Regions from separate parts of the Mediterraneibacter sp. NSJ-151 genome, predicted to be linked through region 2. Evidence: riboswitches for the same ligand, from Rfam matches in the RefSeq annotation. Region 2 holds a riboswitch; each other region holds the start of a gene.
The links. A riboswitch is a leader RNA that binds a small molecule or an ion and turns the genes downstream of it on or off. The one in region 2 is predicted to bind FMN.
Positions count from the first base shown of each region.

Region 1: it holds a riboswitch for FMN, as region 2 does, so the genes downstream of both, LQE94_RS15955 (ECF transporter S component) here and ribD (bifunctional diaminohydroxyphosphoribosylaminopyrimidine deaminase/5-amino-6-(5-phosphoribosylamino)uracil reductase RibD) in region 2, are expected to answer to the same signal.
Region 3: it holds a riboswitch for FMN, as region 2 does, so the genes downstream of both, LQE94_RS02640 (4Fe-4S binding protein) here and ribD (bifunctional diaminohydroxyphosphoribosylaminopyrimidine deaminase/5-amino-6-(5-phosphoribosylamino)uracil reductase RibD) in region 2, are expected to answer to the same signal.

Region 1 is NZ_JAKVPP010000025.1:8,233-14,730, forward strand. Features, by position in the region: gene LQE94_RS15940 (Na+/H+ antiporter NhaC family protein) at 1-645, opposite strand, end outside; gene LQE94_RS15945 (cell wall hydrolase) at 800-1,555, opposite strand; gene LQE94_RS15950 (potassium/proton antiporter) at 1,721-3,310, opposite strand; gene LQE94_RS15955 (ECF transporter S component) at 3,617-4,246, opposite strand; FMN riboswitch at 4,364-4,498, opposite strand; gene LQE94_RS15960 (cysteine-rich small domain-containing protein) at 4,636-4,929, opposite strand; gene mgrA (L-glyceraldehyde 3-phosphate reductase) at 4,939-5,949, opposite strand; tRNA gene LQE94_RS15970 (tRNA-Pro) at 6,104-6,177, opposite strand; tRNA gene LQE94_RS15975 (tRNA-Gln) at 6,212-6,283, opposite strand.
Region 2 is NZ_JAKVPP010000001.1:120,951-127,448, forward strand. Features, by position in the region: gene LQE94_RS00640 (penicillin-binding Tp47 domain C-containing protein) at 1-1,519, shown strand, start outside; gene LQE94_RS00645 (hypothetical protein) at 1,551-1,841, opposite strand; FMN riboswitch at 2,008-2,122, shown strand; gene ribD (bifunctional diaminohydroxyphosphoribosylaminopyrimidine deaminase/5-amino-6-(5-phosphoribosylamino)uracil reductase RibD) at 2,287-3,423, shown strand; gene ribE (riboflavin synthase) at 3,405-4,058, shown strand; gene LQE94_RS00660 (bifunctional 3,4-dihydroxy-2-butanone-4-phosphate synthase/GTP cyclohydrolase II) at 4,077-5,294, shown strand; gene ribH (6,7-dimethyl-8-ribityllumazine synthase) at 5,327-5,800, shown strand; gene LQE94_RS00670 (HAD family hydrolase) at 5,814-6,473, shown strand.
Region 3 is NZ_JAKVPP010000002.1:155,840-162,337, forward strand. Features, by position in the region: gene LQE94_RS02630 (protein-ADP-ribose hydrolase) at 6-782, opposite strand; gene LQE94_RS02635 (Sir2 silent information regulator family NAD-dependent deacetylase) at 779-1,723, opposite strand; gene LQE94_RS02640 (4Fe-4S binding protein) at 1,720-2,334, opposite strand; FMN riboswitch at 2,434-2,545, opposite strand; gene LQE94_RS02645 (pyridoxamine 5'-phosphate oxidase family protein) at 2,566-2,961, opposite strand; gene LQE94_RS02650 (Rrf2 family transcriptional regulator) at 3,173-3,607, opposite strand; gene LQE94_RS02655 (DUF6040 family protein) at 3,763-3,924, opposite strand; gene trxB (thioredoxin-disulfide reductase) at 4,677-5,603, opposite strand; gene LQE94_RS02670 (Crp/Fnr family transcriptional regulator) at 5,967-6,498, shown strand, end outside.

The DNA of each region.
Region 1 (6,498 bases), on a different contig from region 2:
CAATATCATGATCAAAGTTACCACTGCCGCCGGAAGAGCGATCCAGAAGTTTTCTTTAAACTTATCCTTCATCGCACATCCTTGTCCATTACATGCCGCAATCGTTGTGTCGGATATAAACGATAAGTTATCCCCAAACATTGCTCCTCCCATAACAGATCCTACACATAATGGAACTGAAAATCCGGATACACCTGCTACTGCTACTGCAATCGGCACGATTAATGTGATTGTTCCAACGGATGTTCCCATAGCTGTCGATACAAAGCAGGCAACTACAAACAATACTGCAACTGCGAATCTTGCCGGAATCATAGAAAGCATAAAATACGCAACACTTTCTGCACTGTCACGCCCTACAACTCCTACAAATGAACCCGCTGTTAAAAAAATCAACAACATCGTAATAATATTCTTATCCGCCAAACCTTGCGCCATTAATTCCAGCTTTTCATCAAAACTAACTGTCCGATTCTGCAGACAAGCTACCAGTATGGCCACCAAAAATGCGATTACGATTGGCACATTATAAAATCCCATCGGAATCTCCAGCACATACTCAAACAAAATTCCCAACCCCAGATACAACACAAGAAATACTACAATAGGCATCAAGGCAATTGGATTACTTTTTTTCTTTTGCATCATACTCTACTTCTCTCCTCATTTTTCCTAACAGAACCCATTGTACCATTCTTTTCTTATTTTGGACAGTGAAAATATTTTCCTATTTCCACAAAAAGTAAAACAGACGATCAATTTTCATCAATCATCTGTCTTTATTTATTTCAATTCAATTTTAGTGAAAATAATGATCTCCCAGCTGGTATCCCATACCGCCTTGATCAAAATAGAGACAATCTCCGATTGGATTACTTCCGGACAACGCATCTATTGCTGCCTGCATAGCACTTGGTGTATACCCTGCACTATATCTGACACTGTCAAGCCACCCTGTCATCGCCGGGCCAAATTGTCCTGATTGGTATACTACCTCTGAAATACTGTTTGGATACACCGCACTTTTCACACGATTCATAATAACCGCTCCGACTGCTACCTGACCTTCGTAAGGTTGATTTCCCGCCTCACAAAAAATAATCGATGCCAACAGTTCTTTGTCTGCTTCCTGAAGCTGTGCCACAGCTGCTTCCTCTTCGGCTTTTCTTTGTGCCTCCGCCTGCTCTGCCGCAATACGTTCTGCTTCTTTTTTCTGCGCTTCCTCTAATTCGCGCTGCGCCTTTTCTTCCGCTTCTTTCTTCTCCTGCAAAGCTTTCTCTTCCGCTTCTTTTTCTGCTTGTTTCTGCTCTGCTATTTTCTTGTCCAACTCTTCTACTGTCAGCAATCCTGCCTCCTGATATTCATTTTCCATAACAATTTCATCTGTTCGTTCTGAATCCTGAAGTAATTGAGCAAAGGATGCGATTTCCATGTGGTCGGATGCATACATCATTTCTGTATGATGCTCCGCAGCCTGTGTATTAACGCCTAATGTCATCACCGTAACCGTGGTTGCAACTACCGCCATAGATACCCATCTTTTATATTGAATCATATAGTCTCCTCCTACAATTTCGTAACATTCTTTGCAATTTTATTTCACTTTAATTAACGAGTTATAATAAATTATATTCATTTTTTTCGTTTTTATTACAAATGTTACAATTTTGTTACGAGTCGACATTCTAATATAAAATTTCAAACTTGTCAACAATAAATTTTAATTTCCACTGATTGCCAGAACATCTCCCTTTTGAATAACCGTCTCTCCTTTTGGGATAACTGTCGAGCCATCTTCTCGTCGGATTAACGCAATCATTCGCTCTTCCATTTTCGGTAAATCTTTAATCTGACACCCGATTCTTCCATCTCCTTCTTCCACCGTTTCTTCCCTCAATACCATATCAATATCCCCTTCATAGGATTGCGCGTTCAGTACAAGAATATCTCCTTCTTTTATCTTCACTTCAGCCCTTGGGATAATATCCTCATCACCACGTTTAATCAAAACGATCAACATATTTTTTATCCGCAGTTCAGAAATCTTTTTACCCACATACTTATGATCCTTTTCCATTTTCATTTGAATTAATTGAATCTGTTGTTCTTCCTGATAATCACTAAATGTCTTCATAACATTTTGTCCATCATCTACCATATCAAGTCGTTCTGCAACCACCGGAAGTAAGAGCCCCTGAAATGTAACAGAAATCAACGCCACACAAAATACGATGTTAAACACATCACTTTTCGTATAAACCGGACTTACTGTCACCATAATTGCAAATACGATCGAAGCGGCGCCTCGCAATCCGGAAAATGCAATCAAGGTTTTCTGTTTAAAGCTTGCACGGAATGGCAAAAGCAACAAAAAAGTTGCTATCGGCCTTGCGATAAAAGTCAAACCTATAAAAACCAATATTGCACTTCCTGCAATTCCCAATAATTGCGATGGGAAAACAAGTAATCCTAACAAGAAGAAAATTAAAATCTGCGCCAGATGATTGATTCCATCAAAGAAGTGAATCAATACAACTTTATGATCAAATTTCTGATTTCCTATTATAATCCCTTGTAAATACACACTCAGATATCCATTTCCTCCAAGCAATACAGAACCGGCATAAGCAAATAATACCAATGCAATCATCAGAATTGTATCCATACCTTCGATTTCAAATTCAATATGCTTTAAACTCCAAACAGCAAGTACACCAACCCCTATTCCAAATAAAAAACCGACCCCAATCTGTTTTATTAGCATCCAGACAATATTTTGATTGCTCAATGACATCCAACTCAAAATGATCATCGTCATCATATAAGCAACTGGATCGTTGCTTCCACTTTCTACTTCCAAAATAGATGCTGTTCCATCTTTTAAGTTTAACTGTTTTGATCGTAATATAGAAAATACTGACGCTGCATCCGTAGAACCAACAACTGCGCCTAGCAACATACCTTCTTTAAGAGACATATGTAATACATAATGACAAAATACACCTGTCAATACCGATGTTAATACAACCCCCAATGTTGACATGCAAATTGATTGTTTAAGAACCGGCTTTGCCGCTTTTAAACTTGTTCCAAAACCACCATAAAACATAATAAAGACAAGTGCCGTAGAACAAATTTTTTCCGCTATCCCAAAATTATCGAATGGAATTTTAAAAATCCCTTCACTTCCAAATACCATTCCAATCGCCATAAACACTAAAACAGCCGGCACTCCAATCCTGTTTGTCAACTTATTTGTTAAAATACATGTTATAATTACAACCGCACATAAAATTAAACTTGTCTCCACACACTCACCCCTTCTTTTTTCTATTTCTTCCTATTATAACATATGTCCCTTTATAAAACGAAACTGAAAAAGAGGCGTTGGTATGTTCCACGCATACCAACGCCTCTTTGCACTACTATTTTTTATTCAAGAATGCCTCTGCATTCTTGCTGCGAGATGCGCGTCATGCAATGCATGACATACTTCTTCTGCGCATCTCTGCAATCCTGCCGGAGGCTATATCAGATGGGGGATTGACTCCCACCACTGATACTGATTCATTACTCGCCACCTACAGAGGTGGGAGTCATCTCACATCTGATATTCTTATCTCATTTTAAAAATAGGACTGATTTTTTTGTAGATCAATAACACAATCAGTGAAACCAAAATACCTTTTAATAAGTTAAATGGTGCTACTGCAAATAACACAAATGTTGAAAGACTTGTGATGTGTGAATTAACTGCAGTTCCCATTGCTACCAATGCGTCGATTGGCATTCCAAATGCTTTTGCATAAACTGGAAGTAATACAAATGCATTCATTGCACTTCCTACAACAACCATCAAAAGTGTTCCAGCTATCATACCAAGCAACGCGCCCTTTCTTGTACGTTTATATTTGTAAATAATACCTGCCGGTACACACAATGCACATCCTACCAGAAAATTGGCTACCTCTCCAACACCAGCTGTAGTTGTTCCGTTGATTACAAAGTTCAAAAGAATTTTAACAAATTCGATTGCTGCACCTGCCAAAGGTCCCATTACAAAACATCCGACCATTACCGGAACTTCGCTGAAATCAATCTTGTAAAATGATGGTGCAAATGGAAGTGGAATCTCAAATAACATCAATACCACTGCGATTGCTGCAAGCATACCAATCTGAACCAACGTTCTTACTCCTACTTTTTGTGTTTTTTCTGCTGTTGCTACATTACTACCTGTGCTCATCTTTTTTCTCTCCTTTAAAACAAATAGATTTTGAAAAGAAAGAAAGTCTTCTTGGAAGTGTTGTCAAAAAAGAAACCCCGGATTTTCTAATCCGGGGCTTTGTTATCTCTATGACATCAATTTCTTCTCTCATCCAGACTTTACTGTCGGTACTGGAATTCTCATCAAACTTATGAGTCACCAGTTCAACCACTTATGTGGGTCGCGGACTATACCGCCGGTTGGGACTTGCACCCTACCCCGAAGAATTTCTTTGTTCAATTTCATATATAAGTATAATCATGTATTTTTATAAAATCAAGAGTTTTTCACAAATTAATTCTGATTTTCTGAACTTTTTCAAAATCTTCATCCACATTCTTGAAATCCTCTTTTGATTAGAAACTATTTTATTTCTTTTCGTCTGTTTTCCTTGCCTTTTCCATGATTTCTCCGTATTTACCTATAATATAACCATAATTTTCTCTCTTGTGAGGCAACATACACTCTGTGCAATCTTTAATCCCGCTCTCTGTATATCGAAAGTTTCCTCCACATTTATCTCCCAGAGTATATAACGGACAATAGCAAAATAAACAATTAAAATCTTCCGGATGATTTGTTTTATGACATGGAAAATACTCACATTCTTTATTACAGAAAAACGAGTAATGCTTTCCCATCCACTTTGGCTGTTCACTCATTTTACGTTCCTATCTTTCACAAATTTTCTCAATCATTTTCAATTCTTCCTCTGAAAATGATGTCTGCTCAACAATTGATATATTTTCTTTAATCTGTGATGGTTTTGATGCGCCGATTAATACTGAGCATACCTCATCGTCTTTTAATACCCAGGACAAAGCCATCTGTGCAAGTGTCTGTCCTCTCTGTTTTGCCAGTTCATTTAACTCTGCAATTTGCCTCAAACGTTCTTCTGTCAAATCACTTTTGTGTAAAAAACGATTATCTCTGGCAATTCTGCTATCTTGCGGAATCCCCTCCAGATATTTATCTGTCAGCATTCCCTGAGCCAATGGACTAAACGCAATAATCCCAACCCCAGCTTCTTTGCAATATTTTTTCACTCCATCCTCTTCAATCGTTCGATCAAACATCGAATATCTTCTTTGATTCACTATAAATGGACAATGAAGTTCTTTTAATATAGAAACTGCTTTTTCCGTATACTCTTTATTATAATTAGAAACACCCGCATATAAAGCTTTCCCGCTTCTTACAATATCCGCAAGTGCCTGCATTGTTTCTTCAAGCGGAGTGTCAGGATCCATTCTGTGGTGATAGAAAATATCCACATAATCTAATTTCATCCGTTTCAGACTTTGATCCAAACTTGCCATCAAATATTTTCTGCTGCCCCAGTTTCCATAAGGCCCATCCCACATATCATATCCTGCCTTGGTTGTAATCACCAACTCATCACGATATGGCCGAAAATCCTCTTCCATTAAACGACCAAAATTACTCTCTGCACTTCCGTATACCGGGCCATAATTATTAGCCAGGTCAAATTGTGTAATACCGAGGTCAAACGCCGTTCTACACATTTGTTTCATGTTATCATAATTATCTTTACTTCCAAAGTTATGCCAGAAGCCTAACGAAACTGCCGGAAATTTCAAGCCACTTTTTCCCACTCGGTTGTACTGCATCAAATCATATCTTGATGCATCTGCTTTGTAAATGTTTGCGATATCTGCCATTGCCGGTTCCCCCTTTTTATGAAATATGCTATTTCTTCATTATTGACATTATACACTATACTTTCTTAAAGTGATAGCTGTTAATCCACCCCAATCTGCTTATAAACAAAAAAATCACGAAGCCTTATCGACTTCGTGAAATACTATAACAACATCGGAGTGACGTGATTCGAACACGCGACCTCTACGTCCCGAACGTAGCGCTCTACCAAGCTGAGCCACACTCCGATAATAAAAGAATCTGGACAATCCAGATTCTAAGCTACGGAAAAGGGACTTGAACCCCTACTAACAGAGTCAGAGTCTGCTGTGCTGCCAATTACACCATTCCGCATCATCTTTATTTATCTTATTTGTCACACGCAACATGATTATTATATCAGACTGTCCAGAAAAATCAAGAGCTTTTTTATATTTTTTTCGTTAGAATTTTCAACTCTTTAAGCGCTATTGTCAGATATTTATTTGCTATTTAGTTCATTAAGTTGGCAATACGTTCCTTACAAAAAATTGATATAAGAATTCTTGCTCAGATTCCATGAGCGGGTG
Region 2 (6,498 bases):
GACAGGAGTTACAGCAGAATTATTAACACAGTCTTCTTATGGTGATTATCAGCTTAATCTTGATGGACTTCCGAAAGATGAAATCACATCTTCTAATGTAAATGCGGTTGTTGTAAGAACAACAGATGGAACAGCATATGGTATGCGTCATCTTGAAAATATCTGGAGAGGAAACGAGCTGGCTTGGAGTACAGGATATACAGATTCAGTACATGGTTGCCCGACATCTTCCGCACATTACACATCTATGATGGGCAAGACAATTGACAATATTGAATATTACACAACAAATGGATTGTATACAATTGATATCGAAGATCTGTATGTCCCTGTAAAATTTGCAAAAACTGAAGATGCAATTAAGGTAGCAGATGCAGATATTTCTGCAGGTAAGACAACAATTGAATTGAATCTTCAGGATGACTTTGATCCAGAGTATAGTGTGGATGGTTTAGACGTGACAGTAGAAGGAAATGTATTGACATATAAGGCAGCTACAGAAACAAGAGCGGCAGGTTCAATAGAACCAGGTAAATATACGCTCACAGTAAAAGATAAAAATGGCAAATATGCAGATATTGTTACATCCTTCCTGCTGACAACAACAAATATGCCAGCTGCTTATGATTCAGAGAATAAGAAACTTGTACAGGCAGAAGGATTTGATGCTGATGCATTAAATTCATATATCGGGAAAATCACTTCTGTAAATGTAAATGGCACAGATTATGCAGCAACCGGAAGAGGCAAAGTTGAGATTATTGGAAGTGACGGAACATTAAAGACAGATGCAGCGCCATTTAAAGATGCGGTAGCGGGAACAGAATTCCAGATTACAGTAACTTCAACGGGATATACAACCCCTCTTGCATTTACTTATAAGGTTGCAGGAGAAACTCCGGCACCGGTTGTAGTTGATACTTCTGCACTGGAAGCAGCAATCGTAGAAGCGAACGGATTAAAAGAATCTGACTATACAGCAGAAAGCTGGGCAACATATCAGGCAGCCCTTGTCAATGCAAGAAGCGTAGCAGAAGCAAAAGAAAGTCAGGAAGCAGTAGATCAGGCAAAAGCAACATTGGATGCAGCAAAGACAGCTCTTGTAAAAGCAGAACAGCCGGTAAGTGTTGATACTTCTTCACTTGAAAAAGCAATCTCTGATGCAGAAGCGTTGAAAGAAGCAGATTACACAGCAGATAGCTGGAAAGCAATGCAGACAGCACTTACAAAAGCAAAGAGTGCTTTGCAGGCAAAAGAAAGCCAGACAGCAGTGGATGAGGCAAGCAATACTTTGAACAGTGCAATCAAAGGACTGGTTAAGAAATCAAGTCAGACAACACAGACAACAAATAAGACGAATAGCACAACCAATAAAACAGGCAACACAACAAAGACAAGTGGAACAAATGCTGCTAAAACAGGAGATGTGACAAGCGTGCTTGGTTGGTTAGGTCTTGCAGTATCTTCACTTGGTGCAGGTGTCGGTGGAGTGACATGGAAGAGAAGAAAACGCAAATAAGTTTTTAGCCAGGTGCTAGACAGGACTTAAATCAGTTGTCGGTTTCAAGACCGGCGAAAAATAGTTCATATGCATCATCTTCGCAAGTGAGAACAGGAGAATTTTCTCCACCGCCATTGGTGCTTCGTTTCATTGTGGCATAAAATTCATCTCCGGCTTGAATGATATCCATAGGATAAATATCATAGCCCTCTTGCTGACAAATCAGGCAGAATTCCCCCAATGGGTCTTCTGCCTTTTTTGATGCAAGAAACCGTTTTTTTAATTCCGGGGTATGTATTGCTTTCTTCTGAAGCTCATCTAATTGTTCAATCGTGTTCATGTGCAGGCCCTCCTTGATAGGTTTTTATTATTGTAGCAAATCCAAAATGGATAGGCAATGGGGAAAAGAACCAGATAGGGACTTTCGAGTGCCAGATAGGGACGGAGTTTGCTATTTCCAAACTTTTGCTTTACAAATGATATATAAAGTATTATGATAAAAAAAACGAAATCTTCAGGGCAGGGTGCGATTCCCTACCGGCGGTAAAGCCCGCGGGCCGAGAGGCATGATCCGGTGTGATTCCGGAGCCGACAGTATAGTCTGGATGAAAGAAGATGATGGTACAGTTATTTTAATAGATGAATGTAGTGTCTGAGCTCTGAGATGGTGATCCATTTCAGAGCTTTTTTGGTTAACAGATCATTTGTCAGTTATATGTAACAGATCATTTCCCCTGTAGGTATCCTGCAGGGGTTTTTGTATAACTAAGAAAGAAGGAAGAGAAATGACGGATCAGGAATACATGCTCCGGGCAATCCAGCTTGCAAAAAAGGGAGAAGGATGGACGAATCCGAATCCGATGGTGGGTGCGGTAATCGTAAAAGACGGCCGGATCATCGGGGAAGGTTATCATAAAAAATGCGGAGAACTTCATGCAGAGCGCAATGCAATCGCATCGCTTACAGAATCGGCAGAGGGTGCGACAATCTATGTTACGCTGGAACCATGCTGTCATTATGGCAAGACACCGCCGTGTACGGAAGCAATCATAGAACAGAAGATTAAAAAAGTGGTGATTGGTTCCAGGGATCCGAATCCAAAGGTGGCAGGAAAAGGTGCACAGATATTGCGTGAATCGGGAATTACAGTAGTTCGGGATTTTATGCGGGAAGAATGTGACTGTCTGAACCCAGTATTCTTCCATTATATTACGACGAAGACACCGTATGTAGTGATGAAATATGCCATGACACTGGATGGGAAAATTGCGACAAAGACGGGTGCATCGAAGTGGATCACAGGAGAACCGGCCAGACAAGAAGTGCAGCATATGCGGCACCGCTATATGGGTATTATGGCAGGTATCGGGACTGTACTTGCGGATGATCCGATGTTGAATGTCCGGGGGGAAGGATGGAAAAGTCCGGTCAGGATAGTATGCGACAGTAGTCTTAGGATACCGCTTGACAGCCAGATTGTAAGAAGTGCAAAAGAGTACCGGACAATCGTGGCTTATGCAGGACGGGAAGAGAACGAAGAAATAACAGAAAAAATAGAACAGTTACATGCGAAAGGAGTAGATACCGTCTGCTGTCCGGATGAAAAAGGTCAGATAGACCTTAAAAAGCTGATGACATATCTTGGAAATAAGGGCATTGACAGCATTCTGCTAGAAGGCGGAGGCACACTGAATGACAGTGCACTGCGGGCAGGAATAGTAAAAGAGGTACACTGTTTTATCGCACCAAAGTTATTTGGCGGAAAGAACAGTAAGACACCGGTGGAAGGAATCGGCATCGGACTTCCCTCAGAAGCATTGAAACTGAAATGTACGGATATCTGCCGGATCGGTGAAGATATTAGGATAATCTGTCAGATATGTGGAAAAGAACAGGAGGGGCCATGTTTACAGGAATCGTAGAAGAGAAAGGAACGGTCCGCTATATACAGCTGACCGGAGAGTCAGGGGTTCTGGCAGTCAGGGCGAAGAAGGTATTGGAAAGAACGAAGATTGGTGACAGTATTGCAGTCAATGGAGTGTGTCTGACCGTTACATCACTTCAGCCGGATGGATTTACTGCAGATGTGATGGCAGAGACCATCAGGAGAAGCAGTCTGGGAAGCTGTAAAGCCGGAAGTCAGGTGAATCTGGAACGGGCAATGGCGGCAGACGGAAGATTCGGAGGACATATCGTAAGCGGTCATATTGACGGAACCGGAGTGATCCGCTCTCTGGTCCGGGAGGAGAATGCCATCTGGGTATCTATCGGAACATCGTCGCAGATATTACATCTGATCGTGGAAAAAGGATCCATCTGTATAGACGGCATCAGTCTGACAGTGGCAAAAGTAGATGAAGAGGGATTTCAGGTATCGGTTATCCCGCATACAGGAGAAGAAACGACGCTTTTGGAAAAAGTGCCGGGTGATTCGGTGAATCTGGAGAATGATGTGATTGGAAAATACGTAGAAAGGCTGTTAGGCCTTGGAAAGAGTGAAGAAGAGAAAAAAGAATCCGGAATTACGATGGAATTTTTGCAGGAATTCGGATTTTAGAACAGGAGGATAAATAGAATGTCACAAAACAATCAGTACAATACAATCGAAGAAGCACTGAGGGATCTGAGGGAAGGAAAGATTATTCTGGTTACGGATGATCCGGACAGAGAGAATGAAGGGGATCTGGTATGTGCAGCAGAGTTCGCGACACAGGAGAATATTAATTTTATGGCGACTTATGCGAAAGGGCTTATCTGTACACCGATGAGTGCGGAAGTTGCAGCAAGGCTTAACTTTCCACCGATGGTTGCGGAGAATACCGATAATCACAGCACAGCATTTACCGTTGCGGTGGATCATGTCGATACAACGACAGGTATTTCGGCAGCAGAACGTTCCTATACAATCATGAAATGTGTGGATGAAGATGCGAAGCCGGAAGATTTCAGAAGACCGGGACATGTATTTCCGCTCATTGCCAGAAAAGGCGGAGTCCTGGTGCGGAACGGACACACAGAGGCAACGACTGATCTGATGAGACTGGCTGGATTGAAAGAATGCGGCGTGTGTTGTGAGATTATGAAAGAAGATGGCACAATGATGCGTACACCACAGTTGTGGGAACTTGCAAAAGAGCATAATCTTACATTTGTTACAATCCGTGATCTTCAGGATTACATGAGAATTCATGAAAAACATGTAAAAGAAGAGGCGGTTGCAGACCTTCCGACACAGTATGGAGATTTCAGACTTCACGGATATATCAATGATATTACAGGAGAACATCATCTTGCGCTGGTAAAAGGTGATATCGGAGACGGTGAAGATGTACTTTGCAGGGTACATTCGGAGTGCCTGACAGGTGATGCATTTGGTTCCCTTAGATGTGACTGCGGTCTACAGCTTCAGACAGCAATGCGTCAGGTAGAAGCAGAAGGCAGAGGGATCATTCTTTATATGAGACAGGAAGGCAGAGGAATCGGGCTGCTCAATAAGATCAAAGCATATGCACTGCAGGAGCAGGGATATGATACGGTAGAGGCCAATGTAAAGCTGGGATTTGCACCGGATCTCAGAGAGTACTGGATCGGAGCGCAGATATTATCGGATCTCGGCGTGAAGTCATTGAGGCTTCTGACGAATAATCCGGACAAAGTCTATGGACTTGGTGGATTCGGATTGAAGATCAATGAAAGAGTACCGCTGGAGATCCCACCGCAGAAGTATGATCTGAAATATATGAAGACAAAACAGGAAAAGATGGGACACATTTTCAAAGAAATAGAATTATAAAAAGATTTAATGAATAACAGGAGGAAGAAATCATGAGACAGATCAATTTAGTAGAAGGAAAAGTAGTAGCACCTGAGGGAATGAAAGTCGGAATCGTGGCTGCCAGATTCAATGAGATCATTGTGAATAAGTTATTAGGCGGAGCCGTCGACGGACTGGTAAGACATGGAGTAGAAGAAGAGAACATTACGGCTGCATGGGTACCGGGAGCATTTGAGATTCCGCTGACTGCACAGAAGATGGCACAGTCCGGAAAATATGATGCAGTTATCTGCGTAGGAGCAGTTATCCGCGGGGATACTTCCCACTATGATCTGGTGTGCAATGAATCAGCCAAAGGAATTGCACAGGTTGAACTTGCAACAGGAATTCCGGTATTATTCGGGGTGATCACAACAGAGAATATCGAACAGGCTATCGCACGTGCAGGAAGTAAAGCAGGAAATAAAGGATATGACTGTGCATTGTCCGCAATTGAGATGGTAAATCTGATGAAGCAGCTTTAATCAGGTGCAGCCGATGGTAAAAACAATCATTTTTGATTATGATGGAACGATACATAATACTCTTGGAATCTATGAACCGGCGTTCAGGGAAGCTTATCAGTGGTTGGCAGAACAGAATGTTGTAGAGGAACAGAAGATAGAGACGGCACAGATCACAGGATGGCTGGGCTTAAACAGCAAAGAAATGTGGGATACATTTCTGCCGGAATTGGACCAGAGATACAAAGATCAGGCGAGTGCGATCGTGGGAGATTCCATGGTCAGGCAGATCAGGAAGCACCGGGCAGTGTGGTATCCGGGAGCGGAAGAGATGCTCACAGCTTTGAAGAACAGAGGATATCATCTTGTGATCTTAAGCAACTGTAAGGCGGCATATCGCAAAGCACATTGGGAAGAATTCCGGATGGAAAGATGGTTTGAACGGTTTTATGACTGTGAATCGTATGATTTCTGCCCTAAGACGGGAATCGTGCAGGAATTTATCAGGGACTATCCGGGTTCTTATCTGGTGATCGGAGACAGAAGACAGGATTTGGAATGTGCCAGATCCTGTAAAAGTCCGTTCATCGGATGTCTGTATGGTTATGGTGAGAAGGGAGAACTGGATGGGGCAGATTACCTGGTTAAATCCGTAGAAGAGATAGCTGAAATCATATATAAGAGGAAACTGTGATAATAGCGTGAAGGTTATTATCGGG
Region 3 (6,498 bases), on a different contig from region 2:
GACGCTTATAACAATCCACTGTATATTTTTAAATCTTCATCCTTAAACACATTAAAGATTACCTTTTTTATTCTGCTGTCTTTGTTAAGATACTGCTTTACAGTATTCGTTGCAATCTCGGCAGCTCGTTGCTGTGGAAAGCGGAATACACCTGTAGACAAACAACAGAATGCAATAGATTCCACACCCGTATCAGCTGCAAGCTTTAGGCACTCTGTGTAGCAGCTTGCCAACAGGTCTTCATCTTCTTTTGTGACTTTCCATTGTATAATAGGTCCTACCGTATGAAGAATATATTTTGTCGGAAGATTGTATCCCGATGTTATCTTTGCTTTGCCGGTCTCTTCTTCATGCCCCTGCTTTGCCATAATTTCATGCATTTTCAGACGAAGTTCCATTCCAGCATAAGTATGAATAAAGTTATCAATACAGGCATGCATCGGCGAAAAACAACCAAGCATCTGTGAGTTACACGCATTCACGATCGCATCACATTTCAAAGTGGTAATATCCCCCTGCCAGATATATAATCTCGAATCAGATTTTACAGGTGCAAGCGTGTCAACATCTGTGATTCCACGCTCTATATTTCTTTCTGTAAGATACTCATCCTGTATTTTCAAAAAATCATTACTGATTGGTCTTGGCGGTCTGACATTCATAAGTGAGCGGATCAGATTTTCCTGCCCCTGCTTATCCGTAGGAATGTTCTGTCTGCCAAACGGTATTTCTTCTTTTAAAAGATACTGAATTAGATATTCTCTTCGCTCATCCTGTGTCATAATACCAGCCCCCTTATATCAGTAATTGCCTTTGCCATATCACCGCCAATACCGATTACACGTTCCCCGAAGCTTTCCGGAACTACCGCTTCATCCATATTCAGGCGTATCAAACTATAAGACGAGTTCTCCCTCACCATCTTTTCAAAAGGGAAACGTATAATAATCGGCGTATTAAATCCAACTCCAAGTTCCAAAAGAACAACCCTTTTATCTTTATTCTGTTCCAGAAAACCCGCATACCTGTCGGCTGCCTCATGCCACGCTTCATCTTCCACAAAATAATTATCACAACGGAGATTCATAGCCATATTGCCGCCACACACCGGACATTTTGGTACAAGTTCTGATGGAATCAGGCAGTCTCTTCTTGCTTTATCCATTTTACGAAACAGGTCTTTTGCATCGTAAGTCTTTAGATGACAGGCTTTCTGGCACTGGATTTTCCCATAATCTCCCTGTGTTGCAAATATTCTTTTTTCATCGAATCCCGCTTTATAAAACTGATGATCCACATTGGTTGTAAGTACAAAATATTCTTTGTTCTTTACAATATCATAAAGCTCTGTATAAAGCGGCAATGCCGGAGGATCAAAGCGGTTCATCAATGCATGTTTTGACCAGTATCCCCACTTTGCCTCCTCAGACGGATATGGATAAAATCCGGCTGCATACATATCTGTCATGTAGTACTCACCGTATTTTTTTATAAATTCTTCAAAATTGTCTGTAAACCTTTTACCACCATATTGGATTCCCGCAGCTGTCGATGCCCCGGCTCCTGCCCCGATTATAACACAGTCTGTATTTCTTATATTCTTTGCTGCCCTGTCAATCTGGTCTTCATATGCATCCTTTTGGAATACATAATCCCTTGCCGGAGTACTACATAAAAAGTTTCTCCAGTCAGCATGCCCTTTTCTGATTTTCTTAAAAATCATAATGAACCTCTTTTCTCAATACACTGCTTCGGACAAATTTCTGCACATCTTCCGCAATGCAGACAATGATTCTGGTTGATAGTAACCGGAACTGAAGATATATCAATGCATTTTTGCGGACATACAGAGTAACACAGTTTGCATCCAATACATTCTTTTCCAATAAAATACCCTGTCTGAACTGCCTCGGTTTTTCCAATTGTTATAGTATCCCTCACAATATTTGATGGATTGCTGATATCAAAATACTCTCCCTGTGCCTCATACAGCCGAAACACTTCGATTGCATCTTTCGTATCTCCCGGATAGATTTTCTTCATATATGGATTTTTTTCAAACATAATATCAAGATTCTTTTTTCCGATGTTCTTTATTTTTCCACGCAGAGACACCGCAATTTTGTCTTTTGTTGCGGATATTGCCACATACTGCTGCTCCATTAACTGGTCATAAAATGCTTTTCCCTTTGCTGTAAGGAAATACACACCTTCTTCATCATAGTACATCATATCTATGATTCTTGTCTGAGGATGTCCATCTGAACCTATCGTTGCAACTGTTGTTGAATGAATTTCATCCACCAGAAGTTTAAGATAATCCATTTTTGTCATTTCAAAGTCTCTCCTTTCAGTATCGGTGTAAGTTTTTTATATGTCATCATGGCAATTAAAACAGCCCGCAGGACGGGATTCCCTGCGGGACTTGTTTTATCATATCTTCTCTCATCCGGACTTTACCGTCGGTTATGGAATTGCACCATATCAGCTTTTGCTCGCAGACTATACTGCCGGTCAGGAATTACACCTTGCCCCGAAGACTGTAATTTTTTCTGTTAATTATCTTTAAAATTCATAAGGTGGATTTCCAGAGAAATCTGCGATTAAACCATGCGGATTTTCAAGATAGAATACCTCAAAAATAGGATTATCTGCTGTCTGGTACTGTCCCTTAACGATAGGATTGTTCATGCATCCTTCCTTTACACTCTTGTTGTCCTCAAATACTGCTTTACCATGAAGGCGAATCCATGCGTATTCAGGGGAAGATACTGATACTTCTACTTCAGGATTTGCTAACATATCCTTGTAAACATCCTTTGTGTTGTTAGTACAGAACCAAAGCTTTCCGTCCTGCTCAAAACAGAACATGAATGGACGGCATTTTGCCTTTCCATCTCTTCCGACGGTTGCTAAATACTGAACCGGGTTTTTCTGTAAAAATTCTACTACTTTCTGCATTTTAAATTACCTCCTCGATATGTTGTAACAATGATTATTACATCTTGCAGCTATACAATATCATCCGTTTAATGTAATGTCAATAGTTACATCAAACTTTTTGTAACTTTTTTTGTTACAACTCCTTTTGAAGATTTTACATTGATTATGAAAAACGAAAAGGCTCCGGAAATTGTGATGATATAATCACTCATCCGAAGCCTTCTGTAGACTACTCTTCCTCTGTATACACTGCAATATCTTTTTTCACATCAGCAAGTGTCATTTCTGAAAGTTTTTCCTCCATTGCCTTCTGTACTTCTAACAGTCTCTTATCAAGAACATGGTGAATATTCTTTCCTACCGGACATTTCTGATTGGGATTCTCATGAAAATGAAACAGTTCTTCATCTGGTGCACATTCCACTGCTTTATACACATCAAGGAATGTAATCTGCTCCAATGGTCTGGTAATTGTCACACCGCCTGTCCCTCTTGCAACTTCAATAAGACCAGCAGCCTTTAATTGTTGCAATATTTTACGAACAATCACCGGATTAGTTCCAATGCTTGCTGCCATAAAATCACTAGTCATCTTCTGATTCGAAAATGTATCTATACAGGCAAACATATGGATTGCCATTGTAAATCTACTTGAAATCTGCATTATAAACACCTCTCTTTGACAGTAATCATATCAAAAAACAGATGTAATTTCAATGGTTACATTGTTGTTGAAAACTTAATATAAATACAATCAATAGTCTGCTTTAGAAAAAAACAGAAAGATACTTTACAAAATCTTCCTGTTCTCTTTTTGTTTTAGTAATAGCCTCGTTCCTCCCGCCAGTCTTTCACATAACTTCGGATTCCGATATAGACCACGTGCACAAGAAGTAATAGTAGAATAAGGTTCATCGGAATGATTGATTTTATCCATTTTCCGAAGTAGATTGCAATAGCTGTACTCATTATCGCCATCATGATACTATTTGAGATTCTATTGCTTAATTGTCCGAAAGAATCTGCACCTGTCACAAACTCTTGAAGCAGACTTATAAATCTGTATTTTCTTCAACAGTATATTTTGTCTTTTTATGATTTGGTTTTCCATCACTTTCCATGACGCTGATTGTGTCTGCCCATTCTGAAATTTCTCATCAATTTTTCTGGCATCCGCACCCTCTTGGATCGCCGGCATCTCTAATTTTCCCTGCCTTGCATAAGAAATCTGCTTTTACTTCCTCTGCAATCATTTCTGCTACTTTTTTGTTGTTCCGCTTGCACTGAAAAATGCCACTAATTTTTTACTCATAATAATGACCCCTTACTTTACGAATTTCTTGTATAAAAATAGGTGTACAAGATTTGATTTTCTCTTATACATCTATATTTTTATATTCCTACAAATTTTTCAAGAACCAGTATACCTTCAGAAATATTCATTTTTCCCTGAAATTCTTTTAAAAAAGTGTCTTCGACACTTCAACTCCCCAGCCCCTTTGTGTGGGCTATTTTCATCAGCATAATCATTGTATCAGGATAAAGTTCACAAAGTATCCGCAATACGTTCCCATAAGTTCATGTCATTATTGAAATCGTACATATTTCAGTATAAAAAGTTCACTATTCAAATTCTGATTATTTATAGTAAACATGGTCTATCAAAATGACTATTTTCTGTTTCATTGTTTAACTTAACAAAACAATTCCTATGCAAAAAGGCGTAATTCACTTTACATTTTCCCCATATATTTTTCTGCCATATGTACTGCCACAGCCCCATCTGCAACAGCTGTTACTATCTGACGAAGTAACTTTGTTCTGACATCTCCTACAGCATAAACACCCGGAATACTCGTTTCAGTATTTTCACCTGCCACAATATATCCTTTATTATCCAGTTCTATCTGATTATCTAAAAAATCTATTGTCGGTTTTCTTCCTATACTCACAAACAAGCCGTCACATTCTATAATGTTTTCTTCTCCTGTAACTGTATCTTTCAACCGCACACCAGTCAATCGTTCTCCATAAAGCAGTTCTTTTACTGTACTATTCCATCGAAACTCTATATTTTCAGTTTTCATCAGCTGGTCATTGTAAATTTTTGTTGCACGTAATGTATCCCTTCGATGAACAATGATAACTTTCTTAGCAATTCGACTTAAAAGAGTAGCATCTGATATAGCAGAATTTCCACCACCAACAACAACCACAATCTTATCTTTATAAAACATACCATCACAGGCGGCACAATAAGCAACTCCATGACCTATCAATTCTTTTTCTTTATCAAGACCAAGTTCTCTTGGATTTGCTCCTGTAGCTATCACTACTGTTTTCCCAATATAAATTCCCGAACTGGTTTCTACTCTCTTAAGCTTTCCTGCTAAATCCATATTAAAAACTTCTGCATATTCACTTTTAGCACCATATTTTTCCGCCTGTTTTTGCATTTTCTCTGCCAATGAAAATCCGTCAATTCCATTTTCAAAACCAGGATAGTTATCAATCTGCCAGGTCAATGACATCTGACCACCTGCAGATAATTTTTCTAAAACAATTGTTTCAAGTCCTGCTCTGGCTGCGTATAATGCTGATGTATACCCACCAGGTCCTCCTCCCACGATAATCATATCGTAAACATGATTTTCATTCATACAACAGTCCTCCTATTTTATTTTTCCAAAGCTTCATTAATAAAGTTTTCTATCATTTTTTTGATTCGGGTGCAACAATAGAATCTATTGCCTTTCCATCTCGATATAAAACCAGTTTTTCCTTATGAATTAATTGTCCAAACTTTTCTTTATTTATATTTATTGATGTCATATTTTTTAACCCCTTCCTCCTGTTTGAACTTAATATACCGCATAAAAGATCTTGCTTCCGTGATGATATCACAGAAAAGACAATTTACTTTATCACGCTTCTTTTTATTTCTATTTATGGCATATGTCAATTATGGAATTGACGCATCTTAAAAAAGCAAGTATACTATGTTCGTAAAGGAGATAACTGTTATGAACTTCGAAAATTATTTTCCACTATGGAATGACTTGAACATAGCACAGAAAAAACTAATTTCAGACAATTTAATCACACAGTATGTAAAAAAAGGGACAATCATTCACAATGGAAACCTGGATTGCACTGGATTATTACTGGTTAAATCCGGGCAGCTTCGAACCTACATACTTTCAGATGAAGGACGAGAGATTACACTTTACCGTCTGTTCGATATGGATATGTGTCTTTTATCCGCCTCATGTATCATACGCTCCATTCAATTTGAAGTAACCATTGAAGCAGAAAAAGATACTGATCTTTGGATCATCCCTGCTGAAATCTATAAGGGCATTATGAAGGAATCTGCTCCCGTCGCAAACTATACCAATGAGTTAATAGCCACCCGTTTTTCTGATGTCATGTGGCTGATTGAACAAATCATGTGGAAGAGCTTGGATAAGCGTATTGCTTCATTTCTTTTAGAAGAGACCTCTATTGAAGGTGCAAATGAATTGAAAATCACTCACGAAACTATCGCCAATCATC